3 regions of the Burkholderia theae genome follow, and region 3 is predicted to be linked to each of the others. Evidence: predicted binding sites of a transcription regulator. Region 3 holds the regulator's gene; each other region holds the start of a gene.
The links. The regulator sigma-54, encoded in region 3, starts transcription at its own class of promoters, with help from an activator protein. The targets are predictions, from matches to a motif close to TGGCANGNAANCTGCTTT.
Positions count from the first base shown of each region.

Region 1 (6,522 bases), 750 kb from region 3:
GACATGCGTCGGCACGTCGTAGCGCGCCCAGTCGCCCGCCTCCGTCAGCCGGTACGCATGCGCGTCGAAGAAATCGACGCTGCGCCACGCGACGTGACGGTTGTCGATCGGATCGAACCCCGCGCCCGCGCTGATGTCGTCGGGTTCGCCGCGAAATACGACGGGCGCGTCGGCGAGCGGCGTGCCGCGCACCCAGCGCCGTGCTTCATACGGATAACCGGCCGCGGTCGCATGCGCTTCGCCGCGATCCCAGCTCACGTAGACGGTGTCGCGGTCGATCCAGCCGATCGTGTGATGCCCGGGCTCGTCGATCGTGAAACCGCCATCGACGAAACGGCGCTCGACGAGATCGAATTCGCGCACGACGACGGCGTCGGCGCCGCCCGGCGACAGCGACAAGAGCGCGCGGTCGCCGTCCGGATACAGGATCGCGTCCTGCTCGAACACCCACGACTCGCCCTCTTCGGCACCGAGCGCGTCGACGTCGAGCAGCGTTTCCCACACCGGCCGGCCGGCGCGCCAGTCATCCCAGCGCGCGCGGCGCCACAGCCCCTTCGGATGGAGATCGTCCTGCCACAGGTCGTAGGCCCAGTCGCGCCAGCGGGTCGGAATCACCGGGCGTTCGCGCGGCAGATACGCTTTCGCGAGACGCGCCGTGAGCGCGCGATACGCATCGTCGTCGCGCAGCGCGGCGCGCGTGCGTGCATTCTGCTCGTCGACCCACGTGCGGGCGCGCTTGCTGTCGAGCGCTTCGAGGAAACGGAACGGGTCGGCCCCGGCGGGCCAGCGGAAGGAATCGGACATTGCGGATAAGCGTAACGGCAAACCGCGATTATGTCCGATCGCGGCACGCGCGATGCCCGCGCGTGCCGCGAATCATGCTCAGGGCTCCAGATGCAGTTCCTGGATCTTGCGCGTGATCGTGTTGCGGCCGATGCCGAGCCGCTCCGCGGCCTCGACCTTGCGGCCGCGGGTGAAGTCGAGTGCTTCGCGAATCACGGCCGCCTCGAAGCGGCGTGCGAGCTCGTCCATCACGTCGGCCGAGTTCTCGCGCAACAGCCGCGCGACTTCGGTGCGCAGCCCATGCTCCCACACCGGATAACCGGCCGGCGCGCCGTTCGGCGCGGCCGCGACGGGCGCGGACGCCACCGGCGCCGCACCGATGGCCGGCTGCCCGGCCAGCGCGCCGCCGCCGTTGCCGTGCGCATCCATGCCGTCGCCCGTCGCGACGACCGGCGCACCGGCCGGCACGAGGTCGGGCGGCAGATCCTTGATCTCGACGGTCTGCGCGGGCGCCATCACGGTCAGCCAGTTCGCGAGGTTCTCGAGCTGCCGCACGTTGCCGGGAAACGCCAGCGACGTCAGGTACGCCAGCGCGTCGTCGGACACCCGTTTCGGCTCGACGCCGAGATCGCGCGCGCTCTTCTGCAGGAAGTGGCGCGTGAGCAGCGCGATGTCTTCGCTGCGTTCGCGCAGCGGCGGCAGGCGCAGCCGGATCACGTTGAGCCGGTGGTAAAGGTCCTCGCGGAACAACCCTTGCCGCACGCGCGCCTCGAGATTCTGGTGCGTCGCGGCGATCACGCGCACGTTCGCGCGCAGCGGGTTGTGCCCGCCGACACGATAGAACTGCCCGTCCGACAGCACGCGCAACAGGCGCGTCTGCAGGTCGAACGGCATGTCGCCGATTTCGTCGAGGAACAGCGTGCCGTTCTCGGCCTGCTCGAAGCGGCCCTGGCGGGTCGTCTGCGCGCCGGTGAACGCACCGCGCTCATGACCGAACAGCTCGGATTCGAGCAGGTCTTTCGGAATCGCCGCGGTGTTCAGCGCGATGAACGGCCCGTTCGCACGCGGGCTGTGACGATGCAGCGCACGCGCGACGAGCTCCTTGCCGGTGCCCGACTCGCCCGTGATCAGCACGGTCGCAGCCGAGTGCGACAGGCGGCCGATCGCGCGGAACATGTCCTGCATCGCGGGCGCCTGGCCAAGCATCTCCGGCGCCTCGGCGACACGCTCGTCCTGCGGCGTGCCGCCGCGCAGGCTTTCCTCGACCGCGCGGCGGATCAGCTCGACCGCCTTGTCGACGTCGAACGGCTTCGCGAGGTATTCGAACGCGCCGCCCTGGAACGCCGCCACGGCGCTGTCGAGATCGGAGAACGCCGTCATGATGATGACGGGCAGGCCCGGCAGGCGTTCGTGCATCGCCTGCAGCAACTCGAGGCCCGAGCCGCCCGGCATCCGGATGTCGGACACGAGCACCTGCGGTGTCTCGTGGTCGAGCGCGGCCAGCGCATCGCGCACGTTCGCGAAACTCTTCGTCGCGAAGCTGTCCCGGGCGAGCGCCTTTTCAAGCACCCAGCGGATCGATTGGTCGTCGTCTACTATCCAGATCGGCTTCATAGGTCGGTCAGAATGGGGAAATCCGGTGAATCGCACTGCCGCCGCTCAATGGTCGAGCGGCAGCAGGATCTGAAATTCGGTACGTCCGGGCCGGCTTTCGACCTCGATCATCCCGTCGTGCTGCTGCACGAACGTCTGTGCGAGCGTGAGGCCGAGACCGCTGCCGTCTTCGCGCCCGGACACGAGCGGATAGAAGATCCGGTCGCGGATCTCTTCCGGAATGCCGGGCCCGTTGTCGATCACATGCAAGTCCAGTGCCAGCCTGTACAGGCGCTTCGCGATCGTGATCTTGCGCGCGATGCGCGTGCGCAGCTCGATCTTCGCGTCGCCCTGTGCGATCCGTTCGCGCAGCGCCTGCGCGGCGTTGCGCACGATGTTGAGCAGCGCCTGGATCAGCTGCTCCTTGTCGCCGCGCAGATCCGGCACGCTCACGTCGTAGTCGCGCTCGATCGTGAGCCCGCGCGGGAATTCCGCGAGCATCACCGCGCGCACGCGTTCGCACACTTCATGTATGTTCACGTCGCCGACGATATGCGGATGCCGATGCGGCTCCAGCAAGCGATCGACGAGCGTCTGCAGGCGATCGGACTCCTTGATGATCACCTGCGTGTATTCGCGCAACTCGCCGCGCTCGCGCTCGCCGAGTTCGAATTCGAGCAGCTGGGCTGCGCCGCGAATTCCGCCGAGCGGGTTCTTGATCTCGTGCGCGAGGTTGCGAATCAGCTGCTTGTTGACCGCGGTCAGGTCGTGGATGCGCTCCTCGCGATCGGTACGCGACTGCCGCTCGTTCTCGAACAGCTCGACGAGCACGAAATCGGGCGCGGTCTCGAGGAAACCGACGATCGCATGCACGTGCAGCGGTTCGCGGCCGGGCCGGTCGAGCACGGTATCGAGGTGCGTCGCATGAAAGCGCTCCTCGCCGATCGCGGTGATCGTCGATGCGAGTTCGTTCGCATTCGGAAAAATCTCGCCCCACGGCCGCTGCGCGAGTTGCCGGCGCGAGATGTCGAGCATCGCTTCCGCGGACGGATTCGCGAACGCGATCCGCAGCGTCTTGCGGTCGAGCACGATCACGACCGTCGGCAGCGCTTCCAGCCCCGCAAGCAGGCCTGAGCGCGCGAGCCGCTCGTCGTCCGTCAGTCGCTCGGGTTGCCCCGTCTTCGCCTTGATCAGATTCTTCAGAACCATCTGCGTGCTTGTCGCGCCTCAACGGGCCAGAAAATGAAAATCCTCGGAACAAAAAAGGGACGGCTGGACGCCGTCCCCTTTCAGACTCCGCCGTTCCCGCCGCAAGCCGCGCGACGGGAACGAACCGGCAAAACGGCGCTGAATCGAAGCGCCATCGCCGATTACAGCGAGTAGTACATCTCGAACTCGATCGGGTGCGTCGTCATGCGGAACTTCGCCAGCTCCTGCTCCTTCAGCGCGAGGTACGCATCCAGCATGCCGTCCGTGAACACGCCACCGCGCGTCAGGAACTCGCGATCCTTGTCGAGTGCTTCGAGTGCCTGGTCGAGGCCCGCGCAAACGGTCGGGATCTTTGCATCTTCTTCCGGCGGCAGGTCGTACAGGTTCTTGTCCGCGGCTTCGCCCGGATGGATCTTGTTCTGGATCCCGTCGAGGCCGGCCATCATCAGCGCCGTGAAGCACAGGTACGGGTTCGCCATCGGATCCGGGAAGCGCGTTTCGATACGGCGGCCCTTCGGGTTCGACACGTGCGGAATGCGGATCGATGCCGAACGGTTGCGCGCCGAGTAAGCGAGCTTGACCGGTGCTTCGAAGTGCGGGACCAGACGCTTGTACGAGTTCGTCGTCGGGTTCGTGATCGCGTTCAGCGCACGGGCGTGCTTGATGATGCCGCCGATGTAGAACAGCGCCAGTTCCGACAGGCCGGCATAACCGTTGCCCGCGAACAGGTTCTGGCCGTCCTTCCAGATCGACTGGTGAACGTGCATGCCCGAACCGTTGTCGCCGACGACCGGCTTCGGCATGAACGTCGCCGTCTTGCCGTACGAGTGCGCGACGTTATGGATGATGTACTTCGACCATTGCGTCCAGTCCGCACGCTCGACCAGCGTCGAGAACTTCGTGCCGATTTCGTTCTGGCCCTGGCCCGCCACTTCGTGGTGGTGCACTTCGACCGGGATGCCGAGCTGTTCGAGCAGCAGGCACATTTCCGAACGCATGTCCTGGAACGTGTCGACCGGTGCGACCGGGAAGTAGCCGCCCTTCGTGCCCGGACGGTGGCCCGTGTTGCCGCCTTCGAATTCCTTGCCGGCCGACCACGGTGCTTCTTCCGAGTTGATCTTCACGAAGCAGCCCGACATGTCCGTGTTCCACTGGACCGAGTCGAAAATGAAGAATTCCGGCTCCGGACCGAAGTAGGCCGTGTCGCCGATGCCCGTGCTCTTCAGGTACGCTTCGCCGCGCTTCGCGAGCGAACGCGGATCGCGCTCGTAGCCCTTGCCGTCTGCCGGCTCGACCACGTCGCAGGTCAGCACGAGGGTCGACTCTTCATAGAACGGGTCGATGAAGGCAGCGTTCGGGTCCGGCATGAGCAGCATGTCCGACGCCTCGATACCCTTCCAGCCCGCGATCGACGAACCGTCGAATGCATGACCGCTTTCGAACTTGTCTTCGTCAAACGCCGAAACCGGCACCGACACGTGCTGTTCCTTGCCGCGCGTATCCGTGAAGCGGAAATCGACAAACTTGCAGTCCTCGTCCTTCACGAGTTGCATGACGTCGGCGACGGTTTTACTCATAACCTCTTCTCCTGATTGAACAATTCCGGCGGACTGGGAACCGCCTCGTTTATCGAGCTGATCGGGATCAAGCTTTTGCGCAGCGCGCCCCGATTTGACCGAATTCTATAAAGCAGCTTCCGTGCCACCCATGCGCAAGATTGGCGCGAATCGCGCCGGCGCTCGCCGCGACGGGGCTGTGCTGCGCGATTCCGGGGCCCGGGGCCGCATCGGCCGCCAACCGAAAGCACCTGCATGGTGCAATCGTCGAAACACGCCGAACCCGTTGAATCATTCTGGTGCACGCACGCCATTCTGCACTCTTTTGGTGAACGCGTGTACGGTGCGCGCACCGTGCCGCATACGGACATCCGGGAAGCGACGCCGCGCTAGAATGTTTGTTTGACCGACAGGAGACTCTCCGCCATGAGTACGCTCGACCAGCTTTACGCGAAGGCCGACGAACGCCGCGCACAAGGCGCGCTCAACTACGCCGGCGCACTGCTGCCGGTCGAAGCATTCGAACTGCTGCAGCTCGACCCGTCGGCGCGCCTCGTCGACGTGCGCACCCGCGCCGAACTCGACTGGATCGGCCGTCCGCTCGTCGGCGACGGCCAGTACCTGCACCTCGAATGGACGCGCTACCCGGGCGGCGTGCCGAACGCCGAATTCGTCAATGAACTGAAGGCCGCCCTCCCGCCCGATACGCCCGTGCTGTTCCTGTGCCGCAGCGCCGCGCGCTCGAAGCTCGCCGCGGTCGCGTCGTCGCAGGCCGGCTTCACCAAGGCGTTCGACCTGCTCGAAGGCTTCGAGGGCGCGAAGGACGCCGAAGGCCATCGCAAGACGGTCGACGGCTGGTGCTTCCGCAAGCTGCCCTGGATCGGCGCCTGACGGCACGCCGCTCCCGGCGGTGACAACTGCACCATCGTCGAGCCGGGCGATGACATGCCGATGACGGGCCGCGTTGCGCGGCCCGTGGCTTTTGTGCGGCTGATTTGCGCGCCGCTCAGGCGCGCGGCAGCTCGGGCTCGACGACGTCGCCGCCGAGCAGGTGCACACCTTCGCGCAGCTTCACGAACGCGACCGCGACCGCTTCCGGCTCGCCCTTCACGCCAAGGTCGATGTGACGGCGCGCGTAGATCCCGCCGCGTTCCGCGTCGCCGACGCTCGGCAGGCTGAACACGCGCACGCCGGGGAAGTCGCGCTCGATGCGCTCCATCAGCGGCGTGAGCGTCGATTCCGGCAGCTCGAACACGTACAGCGAGCGCTCCGCGTGCGGCGTCGCGTGATGCAGGTGCACGTACTTCGTATCGAGCACCCATTCGATCATCGGCCAGGCCATCACCGGAAAGCCCGGCACGAAGTGGAGATCGCCGACCGA
Region 1 covers NZ_CP183461.1:2,539,545-2,546,066, forward strand. The annotation lists gene ACN22W_RS12010 (prolyl oligopeptidase family serine peptidase) at 1-804, opposite strand, end outside; gene ntrC (nitrogen regulation protein NR(I)) at 883-2,397, opposite strand; gene glnL (nitrogen regulation protein NR(II)) at 2,443-3,585, opposite strand; gene glnA (type I glutamate--ammonia ligase) at 3,747-5,162, opposite strand; gene ACN22W_RS12030 (rhodanese-like domain-containing protein) at 5,568-6,032, shown strand; gene ACN22W_RS12035 (competence/damage-inducible protein A) at 6,148-6,522, opposite strand, start outside.
Region 1: glnA (type I glutamate--ammonia ligase) is a predicted target of sigma-54. The motif match lies at 5,272-5,289, and genes of this name have one in related genera.

Region 2 (6,522 bases), 1.8 Mb from region 3:
CGGTTTCCTTGAGCCGCTGCACCCGCTTCCAGCACGGCGTCTGGGACAGGTTCACGCGCTGTGCCAGTTCCGCGATCGGCAGCGTGGCATCCGACTGCAACAACTCCAGCAGCTTGCGATCGATGGCGTCCATTTCTCCAGTCCCTCGTAGATAGAAATTTATTCTATGCATCCTGCACAACGGGGAACAATATGGAAACCACCCCACCGCGTCGACCGGTATAAATACCAATCCGGGACGAGCACGGCACGAACGAATCCGCCCCGTGCACGATCCCGCCAGCCGTCGCCGCTCTCCAAACGAAACAGGCGACGCCACCCGTCAAGGTAGCGTCGCCTGAAGTTCGCGCGCGTGTCGGCTCGTGCGCCGCGTCCGGGCCAGGCCGGCGCTTACGCGCCGCCGGCCTCACGCCGCTCAATACGCGACCGTCGCGATCTCGCGCACGAAGCTGTCCTGCTCGAGCGCGTCGACGAACGCGGCCGCGTAGTCTTCCGCCGAGATCTTGCTGTTGCCTTGCGCGTCCACGATCAGCTTGCCGGCGCCCGTGCGGAACGTGCCCGTCCGCTCGCCCGGTGCGATCAGCGCAGCCGGCGCGAAGAACGTCCAGTCGAGATCGCCGACGGTCTTCAGGTAGTCGAGCGCATCGCGGTGCGCGAGCGCGACCGGCTTGTACGCGTCCGGGAAACCTTCGCTGTCGACGAGCTGCTTGCCGGGCGCGACTTCGAGCGAACCGGCGCCACCCACGACGACGAGCCGCTTCAGGCCCGCCTGACGCGTGCCGGCGACCAGCGCCTTCGCGACGGCGACGACCTTCGCCGCATCTTCCTGCTTCGGACCGTACGCGCTCGCGACGACGTCATGACCCGGCAGCGCGGCCGCGATGCTGGCCGCGTCGAACAGGTCGGCCGCCTTCGCGGTGATGCCGTCGCCGGCCGCGCCGGGATTGCGCGACAGCGCGGTGACACGGTGGCCGCGTCGGGCCGCTTCCGCCGCGATACGCGAGCCGATCATGCCGGTGGCGCCAAACAGCGCGATGTTCAAGGTACGTTGCGTCATCTCGATTCTCCAGAAAGTAAAATGTGTAACATCGTCAATTACATATAAGGCCGAAAAAAAACGGAGCGAATCGTCCGTTGCGCCGATCGCGGCACCTGCCCTGCCTGCCTCCGGTCACCCGCCGGCGCGTGCTGCGTGTTGCGTGCGCTGCTCCAGATTCAGCACGTCGGCCGTGACATCGGCCAGCGTGCGCGTGGCAAGCGATGCCTCCATCGCGCGCTGCGCGTCGCCGATGTAGTCGATCAGCACGCCCTGGATGTGCCGCCCGACCAGACACGCGGGGTTTGGCGCCTCGCGGTGCAGCGCGAACAGTTGCGCATCGTCGACCGCGCGATACACGTCGAGCAGCGTGATCTCGCCGGGCTCGCGCGCCAGCAGCGCGCCACCGCCCGCGCCAAGCTGCGACGTGGTCAGCCCCGCGGCCGCCAGCATCGACAGCAGCCGGCGGATCAGGGCCGGATTCGTGTTCACGCTGCCCGCGATGATGTCGGACGACAACGGCACGCCCTCCTGCATCGACAGCAAGGCAAGCACGTGAACGGCAAACGCGAACCGGCTGCTGGTATTCATTCCTCACCCACTCGGCGACGCCGGCCCGTACCGCGGCCGGCGACATGTGTAACCATGATAATTACATTTTGCGGATTATGCAAGCCCGCGTCATTGGCCGCTCGCGGGCTTGGCACCCGCGGCGTTCTGCTGGCTCCACTGCTGGAGCTTCTTGCCGGCTTCCGCGATCTTCGCGCCTGCCTCGGAAGCCGCATGCGCGACGACCGCGGACGCTGCCGCGTCGATTTGCGCCTGCGCGGCGGATGCGAGGCCGCTCGCGGACAGCGGCGGCACGGCCGACGCGGCGGACGCGATGCCGGCCTTCGCGGCGTTGAGCTGCTGGTTGACGGTGCTCGCCACCTGGTCGATCGCCTTGGCCGCATTGTTCGCGGCATCGGCGGCCGCGCTCGCGGCCGTATCGGGTTGCGTGGCCGGCGCGCCGGATTTCTCGCAGCCGGCGAGCAACAGCAGCGCACCGACGGCGACGGCCGCCAGTGCGGACCCGGGCACGCGACGCGCCCGCGAAATCTTCATGTTCATCAGCAATCTCCGGCCGCGCGTCGCACGGCCTCGTGGTTGTACCGACGTCGATGATACCGCCTGTGGAACAGGCCCAATAACGCCCCGTGATTAAAAATGCCTTTCAATTTCGGATTCGTCTGATTCAATCGCAGACGCTACGCCACTAAAGTGGGCACGCTTCAATCCGCTTCGTACGTGTCCCCTTTTCCTCATGGCTTTCCTCATCGACTGGTTCATCGCGCTGGCCGCGCTGCTCGCCGCCACCCTGTTCCTGTGCCTGCGCCCGCCGTCGGCGCGCCGCCTGGCCGAAGCCGGGCGTCCGCGCCGCGTCGCGTCAGCACGTCTGTTCACGCAGGCCGTGATCGGCTTCTGGACGGCCGCGCTGATCGTCGCGCAAGGCATCCTCGGCCCCGACAGCGACGGCCAGTCGCTCGCGGGCTTCGCGGCGCTCGCATTCGCCGCGCTCGGACTGGCAACCGTCGCCGCGTACTGGTCCGCGTGCGCGTTGCGGCTGCGCCGGCCGCGCATGCTGTTCGTGCGTCACTGACGCGCCAGATCGGTGCGCAGCGACGCACCGTTGCGCACCACATCGCACCGCCGGCCCCGCCGCACGCACCACGCGCGTGCATCCGATGTGGCCACCAGCCCCTGCCGGCCGCGCCCCCGGACCGTGCACGATTCACCGGAATGCCGCATCGCGCGGGGCCAGAGCACCAATTCCACGCAGCCGTTCACCAAGTTGGCTCGATACTTGCGTTCCTTGCCCGTTTTTTGCGCAAGGAAGCCACGGCATGGATGGTCTGAAATCCGGCGTCGACACACTGTTCCTGTTGATCGGCGCCGTCATGGTGCTCGCGATGCACGCGGGCTTCGCATTTCTCGAACTCGGCACGGTCCGCAAGAAGAACCAGGTCAACGCGCTCGTGAAGATCCTGGTCGACTTCTCGGTGTCGACGCTCGCGTATTTCTTCATCGGCTACACGATCGCCTACGGCGTCGAATTCTTCGACGACATCGGCACGCTGTCGCAGCACAACGGCTACGCGCTCGTGCGCTTCTTCTTCCTGCTGACCTTCGCGGCGGCGATCCCGGCGATCGTGTCCGGCGGCATCGCCGAGCGTGCGAAGTTCAACCCGCAGCTCATCGCGACGCTGATCATCGTCGGCTTCATCTATCCGTTCTTCGAGGGGATCGCGTGGAACGAGCGCTTCGGCGTGCAGGCGTGGCTCACGCATGCGTTCGGTGCGCCGTTCCACGATTTCGCGGGCTCGGTCGTCGTGCATGCGTTCGGCGGCTGGGTCGCGCTGCCGGCCGTGCTGCTGCTCGGCGCACGTCACGGCCGTTATGCGAAGGACGGCCGCATCGCCGCGCACCCGCCGTCGAACATCCCGTTCCTCGCGCTCGGCGCATGGGTGCTCGCGGTCGGCTGGTTCGGCTTCAACGTGATGAGCGCGCAGACGCTCGACAAGATCAGCGGCCTGGTCGCCGTGAACTCGCTGATGGCGATGGTCGGCGGCACGCTCGCCGCGTGGATGGCGGGCCGCAACGACCCGGGCTTCACGTACAACGGGCCGCTCGCGGGCCTCGTCGCGGTATGCGCGGGCTCCGACGTGATGCACCCGATCGGTGCGCTCGTCACCGGCGCCGCGGCCGGCGCGCTGTTCGTCGCGATGTTCACCTGCGTGCAGAACAAGTGGCGCATCGACGACGTGCTCGGCGTGTGGCCGCTGCACGGGATGTGCGGCGCGCTCGGCGGCCTCGCGGCCGGCGTGTTCGGGCTGCCCGCGCTCGGTGGCCTCGGCGGCGTGTCGTTCATGTCGCAGCTCGTCGGCACGCTCGGCGGCATTGCGATCGCGACCGCGGGCGGCACGCTCGTCTACGGCGCGCTGAAAGCGACCGTCGGGCTGCGCCTCGATCGCGAAGCCGAATTCGACGGCGCCGACCTGTCGATCCATCGCATCTCGGCGACGCCGGAACGCGATTGAGCCCCTGACGAACGCCCGACGCAATATTACGTTTTCAATTCACAAAACTTTCATCGAGCGTCCTTACACTTCGGTCCAGTTTTCAATTTGCCTTCGCGAAGCTTGCCGCTCGCCTGCTTCCGTTTCGCGAAGGCCATTCTTCCAACAACTGAAACTGGACTCCACATGCCCGCGTTGCCCAATGCTGCCCGTCGTCAGGCCCTGAAGATCCTCGCCGGCGCGCCGATGCTGCCTCTTTCCGGCCTCGCGCTGCCGGCCCTGCTGACGGGTTGCGGCGGCGACGACAATCCGGCGTCGACGCCGGCCCCGGTCGCCGCCGCGTATACGTCGGCGACGTTCTCGGCGATGGCAGCACCCACGCTCGACAACGCGGCCGCGATGGCCACGACGACGGTCGGCTCGACGCTGTCGGTGTCGTTCTCGGACGGCTCGGCGCGCAACTTCAAGCTCGCGTACCGGCCGTTCTTCGTGACGGGCGACATGGTGCCGGACGGCAAGGGCGGCACGACGCTCGCGGGCGGCTACTACGACATCAACAACCAGCCGATCATCGACCGTTCGGTGGCCGGCAAGGAGCGCCAGTTCTATTCCGACTGCCCGGACGGCAGCTCGCTGCTCACGCTGAAGAACGCGAACGTGCCCGGCGTGAAGGGCAACACGGTGTTCGCGGTCGTGCAGTTCGAATACACGACGCGCGACCAGGCCAGCGCATCGCAGTACGGCCAGCTGCCGTCGCCGATCGCGGTGCTCACGCTCGACCAGGATCCGGCCAACGGCGCGCTGAAGGTCGTCAAGTACCACAACGTCGACACGTCGAAGGCGCACGGCCTGTGGATCACCTGCGGCGCGAGCCTGTCGCCGTGGGGCACGCACCTGTCGAGCGAGGAATACGAGCCGGACGCGACGAAGGTCGCGACCGACGCGCAGTTCAAGGCGTTCAGCAAGAACACGTTCGGCGACGAGACGAAGGCGAACCCCTACCACTACGGCCACCTGCCCGAGATCACCGTGAACGCGGACGGCACGGGCACCGTGAAGAAGCACTACTGCCTCGGCCGCATCTCGCACGAGCTGATCCAGGTGATGCCGGACCAGCGCACCGTGATGATGGGTGACGACGCAACCAACGGCGGCCTGTTCATGTTCGTCGCCGACAAGGCGGCCGACCTGTCGGCCGGCACGCTGTACGTCGCGAAGTGGACGCAGACGTCGTCGGCCGGCGCGGGCACCGCGACGCTCACGTGGATCAAGATCGGCCACGCGACCAGCAGCGAGATCGAAGCGCTCGCGAATACGCTGAAGGCGTCGGACATCATGGACCTGACGACCACCGATCCGAACGATGCGAGCTACGCGAAGATCCACTTCGGCGGCAAGTTCAACTGGATGCGCGTGAAGCCGGGGATGGAAAAGGCGGCCGCGTTCCTCGAGACGCACCGCTACGCGGCGCTGCTCGGCGGCAGCATGGCCTTCACGAAGCTCGAAGGCACGACCGTGAACGCGAAGGACAAGATCGTCTATACGGCGATGTCGCGGATCGAGACGTCGATGGTCAAGGGCAATGCGGTGTCGCGCGACGTCGCGGTCGACAAGAAGATCGCCGCGGGCGCCGTCTACGCGCTGAACCTGAAGGGCAGCCAGCGCGATACGACGGGCAGCGCGATCGACAGCGAATGGGTGCCGGTCGACATGGGCGCGCCGGCCGCGCTCGTCGGCGAGGATCTCGCCGCGGCCGACGGGCTCGGCAACCTCGCGAACCCGGACAAGATCGCGAACCCCGACAACCTGAAGTTCTCCGAAAAGCTGCGCACGCTCTTCATCGGCGAGGACTCGGGCATGCACGTGAACAACTTCCTGTGGGCCTACAACGTCGACACGAAGTCGCTCGTGCGCGTGCTGTCGTGCCCGGCCGGCGCCGAATCGACGGGCCTGCACGCGGTCGACGAGATCAACGGCTGGACGTACATCATGAGCAACTTCCAGCACGCGGGCGACTGGGAATCGCCGCTGCACGACAAGGTCAAGCCGACGCTCGATCCGCTCGTGCGCGCGAACTTCAAGGATCGCTTCGGCGCAAGCGTCGGCTACCTGACGGCCGAGCAAACCAGCATCAAACTCGCGAAGGCCTGACCGATTCGCGCGAGGGGGGGCTTGGTCCCCTGGCCGGGCGTCCCTAACCGGGCGTCCCTGACCGGGCGTCCCTAACCGGGCGTCCCTTTCTTCATCACCGTTCATTCGTCGGCGCTCCACGCCGGTTTGTGCGCGATGCCCAGTGCGGGCGTCGCGCTTTTTTTTTGCGCGCACGCCGGCGCGCGCGGCGACCGGTCGACCGTCAACGCAGGCCGGACGGCGACTGCCCCGGCAGGTAGCCGCCCGCGAACCCGGACAGGCTCGGGAAGCTCGCCGCCT
Region 2 covers NZ_CP183461.1:1,328,642-1,335,163, reverse strand. The annotation lists gene ACN22W_RS06255 (Lrp/AsnC family transcriptional regulator) at 1-133, opposite strand, end outside; gene ACN22W_RS06250 (NAD(P)-dependent oxidoreductase) at 416-1,057, opposite strand; gene ACN22W_RS06245 (Rrf2 family transcriptional regulator) at 1,172-1,627, opposite strand; gene ACN22W_RS06240 (hypothetical protein) at 1,718-2,146, opposite strand; gene ACN22W_RS06235 (hypothetical protein) at 2,340-2,675, shown strand; gene ACN22W_RS06230 (ammonium transporter) at 2,920-4,113, shown strand; gene ACN22W_RS06225 (PhoX family protein) at 4,279-6,243, shown strand; gene ACN22W_RS06220 (type II secretion system protein) at 6,446-6,522, opposite strand, start outside.
Region 2: ACN22W_RS06230 (ammonium transporter) is a predicted target of sigma-54. The motif match lies at 2,869-2,886, and genes of this name have one in related genera.

Region 3 (6,522 bases):
GCCCGGCTTGTTCGAAGACGCGTTTCTTGCTGGTGACTGAGAGGTCGATGACGACGTTCTCTATGGGCAGGATTTTGGCTAGGCGATTCATGTTGGCAGGCGATTGGGCGGCCTGGGGTCTCCTTGCGGCGGCAGACTGATTTTCCATGTTCAGGCGATATCAAGGCATTTGGCATCGGCAACCTGCAACGCAGCTACCGCACCCAACGCCCCCCCGGCGATAACCGGAACATTATAGAGCACAGCCGCGTGCGTGGCGCAGCATGGACGGACCGGTCGCACCACGGGCGCGGAGTCGCAAAAAAAACGCCCGGCGAACCGGGCGGCGTGCGTGTTGCGGTGTCGGTTACTGCGGCGGCAGTTCGATCTGGTCGATCGACGGCTGAAGCTTGATCGGGTCGTGCGCGTGCGTTTGCAGGCGCTCCATGTGCTTGACGACCTGGCGATCCAGCTTGTCGATCAGGAGATCGATCGCTGCGTACAGGTTACCGTTCGCGCTTTCGACGAAGATGTCCTTGCCCTTCAGGTGCAGGTTGATTTCCGCGCGCTGCTGCTTGTCCTTTTCCTTGTGATTGTCGACCGAGAGGATCACAGTGCCATCGATCACCTGATCGCTATGCCGTAGCACCCGGTCCAGCTTGGTGATGACGTACTCGCGAATTGCAGGCGTGACTTCGAGATGATGTCCACTGATCTTCAGGTTCATAGTGCTTCTCCAAGCGAGTGACCACCCGGCCGCATCGAGGCGGCGCTCCGGTCGACTTGCCCTTGCCGCACGAAGCGGCGTATCGCGGACAGGTCGCCCGGCTTGTTCCCCGTGTGCGCGGTGGCCGGAACACGCCTGCCGCCGGGCAGGCAGCAGGCCTAAAGAGACTTGCGCAGATTCACTGCCGGGATTTTGAGGGCTTCGCGATATTTCGCAACCGTGCGGCGCGCGACCACGAAACCCTGTTCTGCCAGCAGCTCGGCAATGCGGCTGTCCGAAAGTGGCGATTTTGGGTCTTCAGCTCCTATCAGTTGCTTGATGAGGGCTCGGATGGCGGTCGACGAGGCGGCGCCACCGGTGTCGGTCGAAACGTGAGATCCGAAGAAGTACTTAAATTCAAGCGTCCCGAACGGGGTCAGCATGTACTTCCCGGTTGTCACACGGCTGACAGTCGACTCGTGTAGGCCCAGCGTATCAGCTATTTCCCGCAAAACCAAGGGGCGCATGGCAATTTCACCGTGCGCAAAGAAATTCTTCTGACGCTCGACAATAGCCTGCGCGACACGCAGGATCGTGTCGAAACGCTGCTGGATGTTTTTGATCAGCCAGCGTGCTTCCTGGAGCTGCTGCTTCAGCGAACCGGCCGACGGATCGCCGCGGCTGTTGCGCAGGATGTTCGCGTAGAGGTTGTTGATCCGCAGACGCGGCACGACCTCCGGATTGAGTTCCGCGAGCCATCCCTGGCCGACCTTCTTCACCATGATGTCAGGCACGACGTAGTCGGCCTCGGCCTTGCCGTACGCGGCGCCGGGGAACGGCTCCAGCGAGCGGATCAGCGCGTGCGCGTCGCGCAGCGCGTCGTCGCTCGCCTTCAGGTGCTTGCGCAACCGTGTGAAGTCGCGTGCGGCGAGCAGTTCCAGATGCTGCGACACGATCTCGAGCGCGAGCGTGCGCGTCGGGGACGGATCGAGGCGCAGCAACTGCAGCTTCAGGCATTCGGAGGCCGAGCGGGCGCCGACCCCGGCCGGGTCGAAGCTGTGCAGCAGCGCGAGCGCCGCGTTCAGTTCGTCGCAGTCGATCTCCAGCTCGGACGGCAGGTCGGCGAGCACTTCGTCGAGCGTCGCGGTCAGGTAGCCGTCGTCGTCGAGCGATTCGATCAGGAACATCACGAGCGCGCGATCGCGCGGGCCGGCCTGCGTGACGCGCAATTGCGCGGACAGGTGGTCGCGCAGCGACGTCGCGGCTTCCTGTACCTGCAGCGGCGGGAGGTCGTCGTCGTCGGATGCGCCGCTCGAGCGGCCGTATTCGTCGAGATTCCATTGCGGGCCGTCGTTGCCGTCGCCGGATCCATAACCGTCGTATTCGTCCGCGCCGGCCGGTTCGTCGCGCTCCGCGCGATCGCTCGACTGGCTGCTGCTGTTCGCCGCGCTTGGCTCGGTGTTCTGCGCGGGGGGCGTCTGCGCGATCAGCGATCCGTCCGATGCAACGCGCAACGGGCTCGCGATCCATTCGTCGTCGCTCTCGAGGAGCGGGTTCTGCGCGACGGCCATCGCGACTTCCTGTTGCAATTCGAGCGTCGACAACTGCAGGAGCCGGATCGACTGCTGTAGCTGGGGCGTCAGCGCCAGATGTTGCGACAGGCGGAGTTGAAGGCTGGCTTTCATGGCAAGGAGGGAGTCATACCGGCAGTGTGCCACGACCCAGGCGCGTTGAGCCATCCGCGATTACGCGCGGCGCGCCGCCCGGTCGCGGGCATGGCCGCGAAGCGGGGCGCTGCCCCGCGCGGCGATGCCGGGCGGGGTGCAGCCAGCCACGAGGAGGGAGTTACATGCGGAAGTGCTCGCCGAGGTACACGCGGCGTACGCTTTCGTTTTCGATGATATCGCTCGGCGCGCCGGCGGCGAGCACCGAGCCGTCGCTGATGATGTACGCGTGGTCGCAGATGCCGAGCGTTTCGCGGACGTTGTGATCGGTAATCAGCACGCCGATGTTGCGCTGCTTCAGGAACTTGACGATCTTCTGGATCTCGAGCACCGCGATCGGGTCGACGCCGGCGAACGGTTCGTCGAGCAGGATGAAGCTCGGGTTGGTCGCGAGCGCGCGCGCGATTTCGACACGGCGTCGTTCGCCGCCCGACAGCGACAGCGCGGGGTTCTCGCGCAGGTGGCCGATCTGCAGCTCGTCGAGCAGCGCTTCGGTGCGCGACGCGATCCCGTCCTTCGACAGCCGCTTGCCGTCCTCGCCGTATTGCAGCTCGAGCACCGCGCGGATGTTTTCCTCGACGGTCAGCTTGCGGAACACGGATGCTTCCTGCGGCAGGTACGACAGGCCGAGCGACGCGCGCTTGTGGATCGGCAGCAGGCTGATCGAGCTGCCGTTCAGCGAGATCTCGCCCGCGTCGAGCGGCACGAGGCCGACGATCATGTAGAACGACGTGGTCTTGCCGGCACCGTTCGGGCCGAGCAGGCCGACGACTTCGCCGCTCTTCACGTCGAGCGACACGTTCTTGACGACCGTGCGCGAGCCGTAGCGCTTCTTCAGGTTGCGGACGACGAGCGAACTCGTGGTGCCGGCCGGCTGGCGGTTCGGTAACGCGTTCATTGGCCCGGCGCTCCCTGGATGGTGGTCGACGGCGACAGCTTCGCCGGCGCACCGTTCAGCGGAGCGGGGCCGCCGTTCTTCGGCGACAGCATCGCGCGCACGCGGCCGTTCGGGTTACCCGGCGCGGCGACATCCTTGCCGCCCTTGGCGGTGTAGAAATCGCGCTGGCCGTCGTACGTGACCACGCTGCCGTGCACGGTGTCGGCGATGGTCGACGTGCCCTGCAGGCGGCGCACGGTCGCGGCGGTCGTCAGCGTGGTCAGGTCCTGCTTGCCGTCGTAGTCGATGCGCTCGGCGTCGCCGTCGATGTATTCGTCGAGGCCTTCGCGCTTCTGGCGGAACGTCGCGTGCTTCTTGCTGCTGCCGAACGACGTGGCGTACTGATAGCCTTCCGGGTCCTGGCGCACTTCGACGCGATCGCCCTTGATGATGATCGTGCCCTTCGTGATCACGACGTTGCCGGCCGCGACCGTGACCTGCTTCAGGTCGTCGTAGGTCAGGTTGTCGGCCTCGACGTTGATCGGCTTGCTCTGGTCGGCCTTCTCGGCATGGGCGAGCGGCGCCAGCCCGATCAGCGGGAGCGCCACGAGCGTCGCGGCGAGCGCGGCGCGGACGGCGCGCGCAGCGCCGCCGGAATTCTGTCGAGGGAACGGTTCGTTCATGCAGTCACGTGAGGGATGCGTCACTTGGGTTGACCTTTCGAGCCGCCGGACGTGTCCGTCGCGGCAATCGTGCCGCGCACGTTGCCGTAAAGCTCGATGACCCGGGTGACGTTGTTGTACTTCATGCCGTCGGTCGCGTTGACGAGCGACAGGCCGCGCTGAAGTTTAACCGGCTTTTCGGTCTGGATCACATCGTCATTGACGAAGATCCGGAAATGCTGGGAATCGGCCTGCATCTGCGGATCGCCGCCGCCGGCCGCGCGCAGGATGCGCGCGTTGTCGTACAAATCGACGATCGACACGTCGCCGTTGACGGTGCCGCGCTTCGCGGTGGTCGTCACAACCGGTTTGCCGGGCTGGAATGCGCGCATGGCCGGATCGGTCAGGTCGCTGTTTTCGGTGTCTTCGTAGTGGATCAGGTTCGCGGCCGTCAGCCGGTACTGGGTCGTGCCGGACTGGTCGAGCTCGGTGACCGAGAAGTTGTCCGCGAAATAATCGGGCGTATGGCGCTTCGGCTGCGCGACGCCCTCTCCGGGCAGCGGCAGCGTGGCCTGCAGCAGCCACCAGGTGATGCCCGCGAGCGCGGCGACCGCGGCGAGCGGCAGCAGCTGGGTCCAGCGGAAATGCGTACTCATCCGTCAGGCTCCGCAGGCGGCCGCGAGCAGCGCGTCGTAGCGGCGCTGCGCGCGCAGGATCGCGTCGCAGACTTCGCGCACGGCGCCCTGGCCGCCCCGGGCCTCGGCCACCCAGTGCGCGCGGGCGATCACCTCGGGGTGTGCGTTGGCGGGCGCGGTCGCGAAGCCGCAGCGCAGCATCACGGGCAGGTCGGGCCAGTCGTCGCCCATGTAGCCGCATGCGTCGGCGGTGAGGCCGAGCGACGCGATCAGGTCGGCGAACACGGTGAGCTTGTTCTCGACGCCCTGGAACAGGTGCGCAATCTTCATTTCCCTGGCGCGCGCCGCGACGATTTCCGAGCGGCGGCCCGTGATGATCGCGGTCGCGATGCCGGCTTCGCCGAGCAGCTTCACACCGTGGCCGTCGAGCGAGTTGAACGACTTCATCGCATCGCCGGCGGCGGTAAACAGCAGGCCGCCGTCGGTCAATACACCGTCGACGTCGAAAATCATCAGCTTCACGCGGCTCGCGCGCTCGGCCGCAGTCAACGCTGCGCTCATCAGATCACCTTCTTCGAAAACAGGTCGTGCATGTTCAGCGCGCCGATCAGCGCGCCGTCGGCATCGACGACCAGCATCTGGTTGATCCGGTGGCGCTCCATCAGTTCCACGGCCTCGACCGCCAGGTGGTCCGGCGCGATCGTGCGCGGGTTGTGCGTCATCACGTCGGCGATCGGCAGCGTGCGGAAGTCGCCGTCGCGCGCGAGCACGCGGCGCAGGTCGCCGTCGGTGAAGATGCCGACGACCTTGCCGTCGGCGTCGACCACCGCCGTCATGCCCAGGCGCTTCGCGGTGATCTGGAACAGCGCATCCGACAGCGTCGCGTCGAGCCCGATGGACGGGACGTCGTCGCCCGAGCGCATCACGTCGCGCACGTAGGTGAGCAGGCGCCGGCCGAGCGCACCGCCCGGGTGCGAGCGCGCGAAGTCTTCCGAACCGAAGCCGCGCGCGTCGAGCACGGCGACGGCGAGCGCGTCGCCGAGCGCGAGCGCGGCGGTCGTGCTCGCGGTGGGCGCGAGGTTCAGCGGGCACGCTTCCTTCGACACCGCGGCGTTCAGGTTCACGTCGGCGAGCGTGCCGAGGCTCGATTCCGCGCGGCCCGTGATCGCGATCAGCTTCGCGCCGATCCGCTTGACGAGCGGCAGGATCGCGACGAGTTCTTCCGATTCACCGGAGTACGAGATGCCGATGAAGACGTCGTCGGAGGTGACCATCCCGAGGTCGCCGTGGCTGGCCTCGGCGGGATGGACGAAGAAGGCCGGCGTGCCGGTGCTCGCCAGCGTTGCTGCGATCTTGCGGGCGATATGCCCCGATTTGCCGATTCCGGAAACCACCACGCGGCCGCTGCAGCCGAGCAGCAGCGCGACGGCCTGGACGAAGTCGCCGTCGAGCTGGTCGCGCAGCGCGCGCACGGCGTCCGCCTCGATGTCGAGCACGTCGCGGGCGAGCGCGAGCGCGCGGTTGTCATTGATTTTCGCTATCATGCGCGGAGTATAGCAAAGGCGTTTGTTCGCCGCGCCGGGCCTTCGGACTCGTCCGAAGTTGCCTATCCCACGCTACGCCACCGTGCCCGCTTTGCGGTGGCCCCGACGAACGAGGACGCTTTGCCCGTGATTTCCCCGCTCGAAATGACGCTCATGCTGCTGCTGGCTTCAGTGGTGGGCGTCGTCGTGTTCCGTTCGCTGAACCTCCCGCCGATGCTCGGCTACCTGACCGTCGGCATCCTGGTCGGCCCGCATGCGCTCGGGATCGCGGCGGATCTCGAACGCGCCGAGCATCTCGCGGAATTCGGCGTCGTGTTCCTGATGTTCTCGATCGGCCTCGAATTCTCCCTTGCGAAGCTGAGGTCGATGCAGCGGCTCGTGTTCGGGCTCGGGCT
Region 3 covers NZ_CP183461.1:3,290,459-3,296,980, reverse strand. The annotation lists gene ACN22W_RS15545 (PTS sugar transporter subunit IIA) at 1-148, opposite strand, end outside; gene hpf (ribosome hibernation-promoting factor, HPF/YfiA family) at 347-706, opposite strand; gene ACN22W_RS15535 (RNA polymerase factor sigma-54) at 865-2,370, opposite strand; gene lptB (LPS export ABC transporter ATP-binding protein) at 2,531-3,307, opposite strand; gene lptA (lipopolysaccharide transport periplasmic protein LptA) at 3,304-3,969, opposite strand; gene lptC (LPS export ABC transporter periplasmic protein LptC) at 3,990-4,604, opposite strand; gene ACN22W_RS15515 (KdsC family phosphatase) at 4,608-5,144, opposite strand; gene kdsD (arabinose 5-phosphate isomerase KdsD) at 5,144-6,127, opposite strand; gene ACN22W_RS15505 (monovalent cation:proton antiporter family protein) at 6,254-6,522, shown strand, end outside.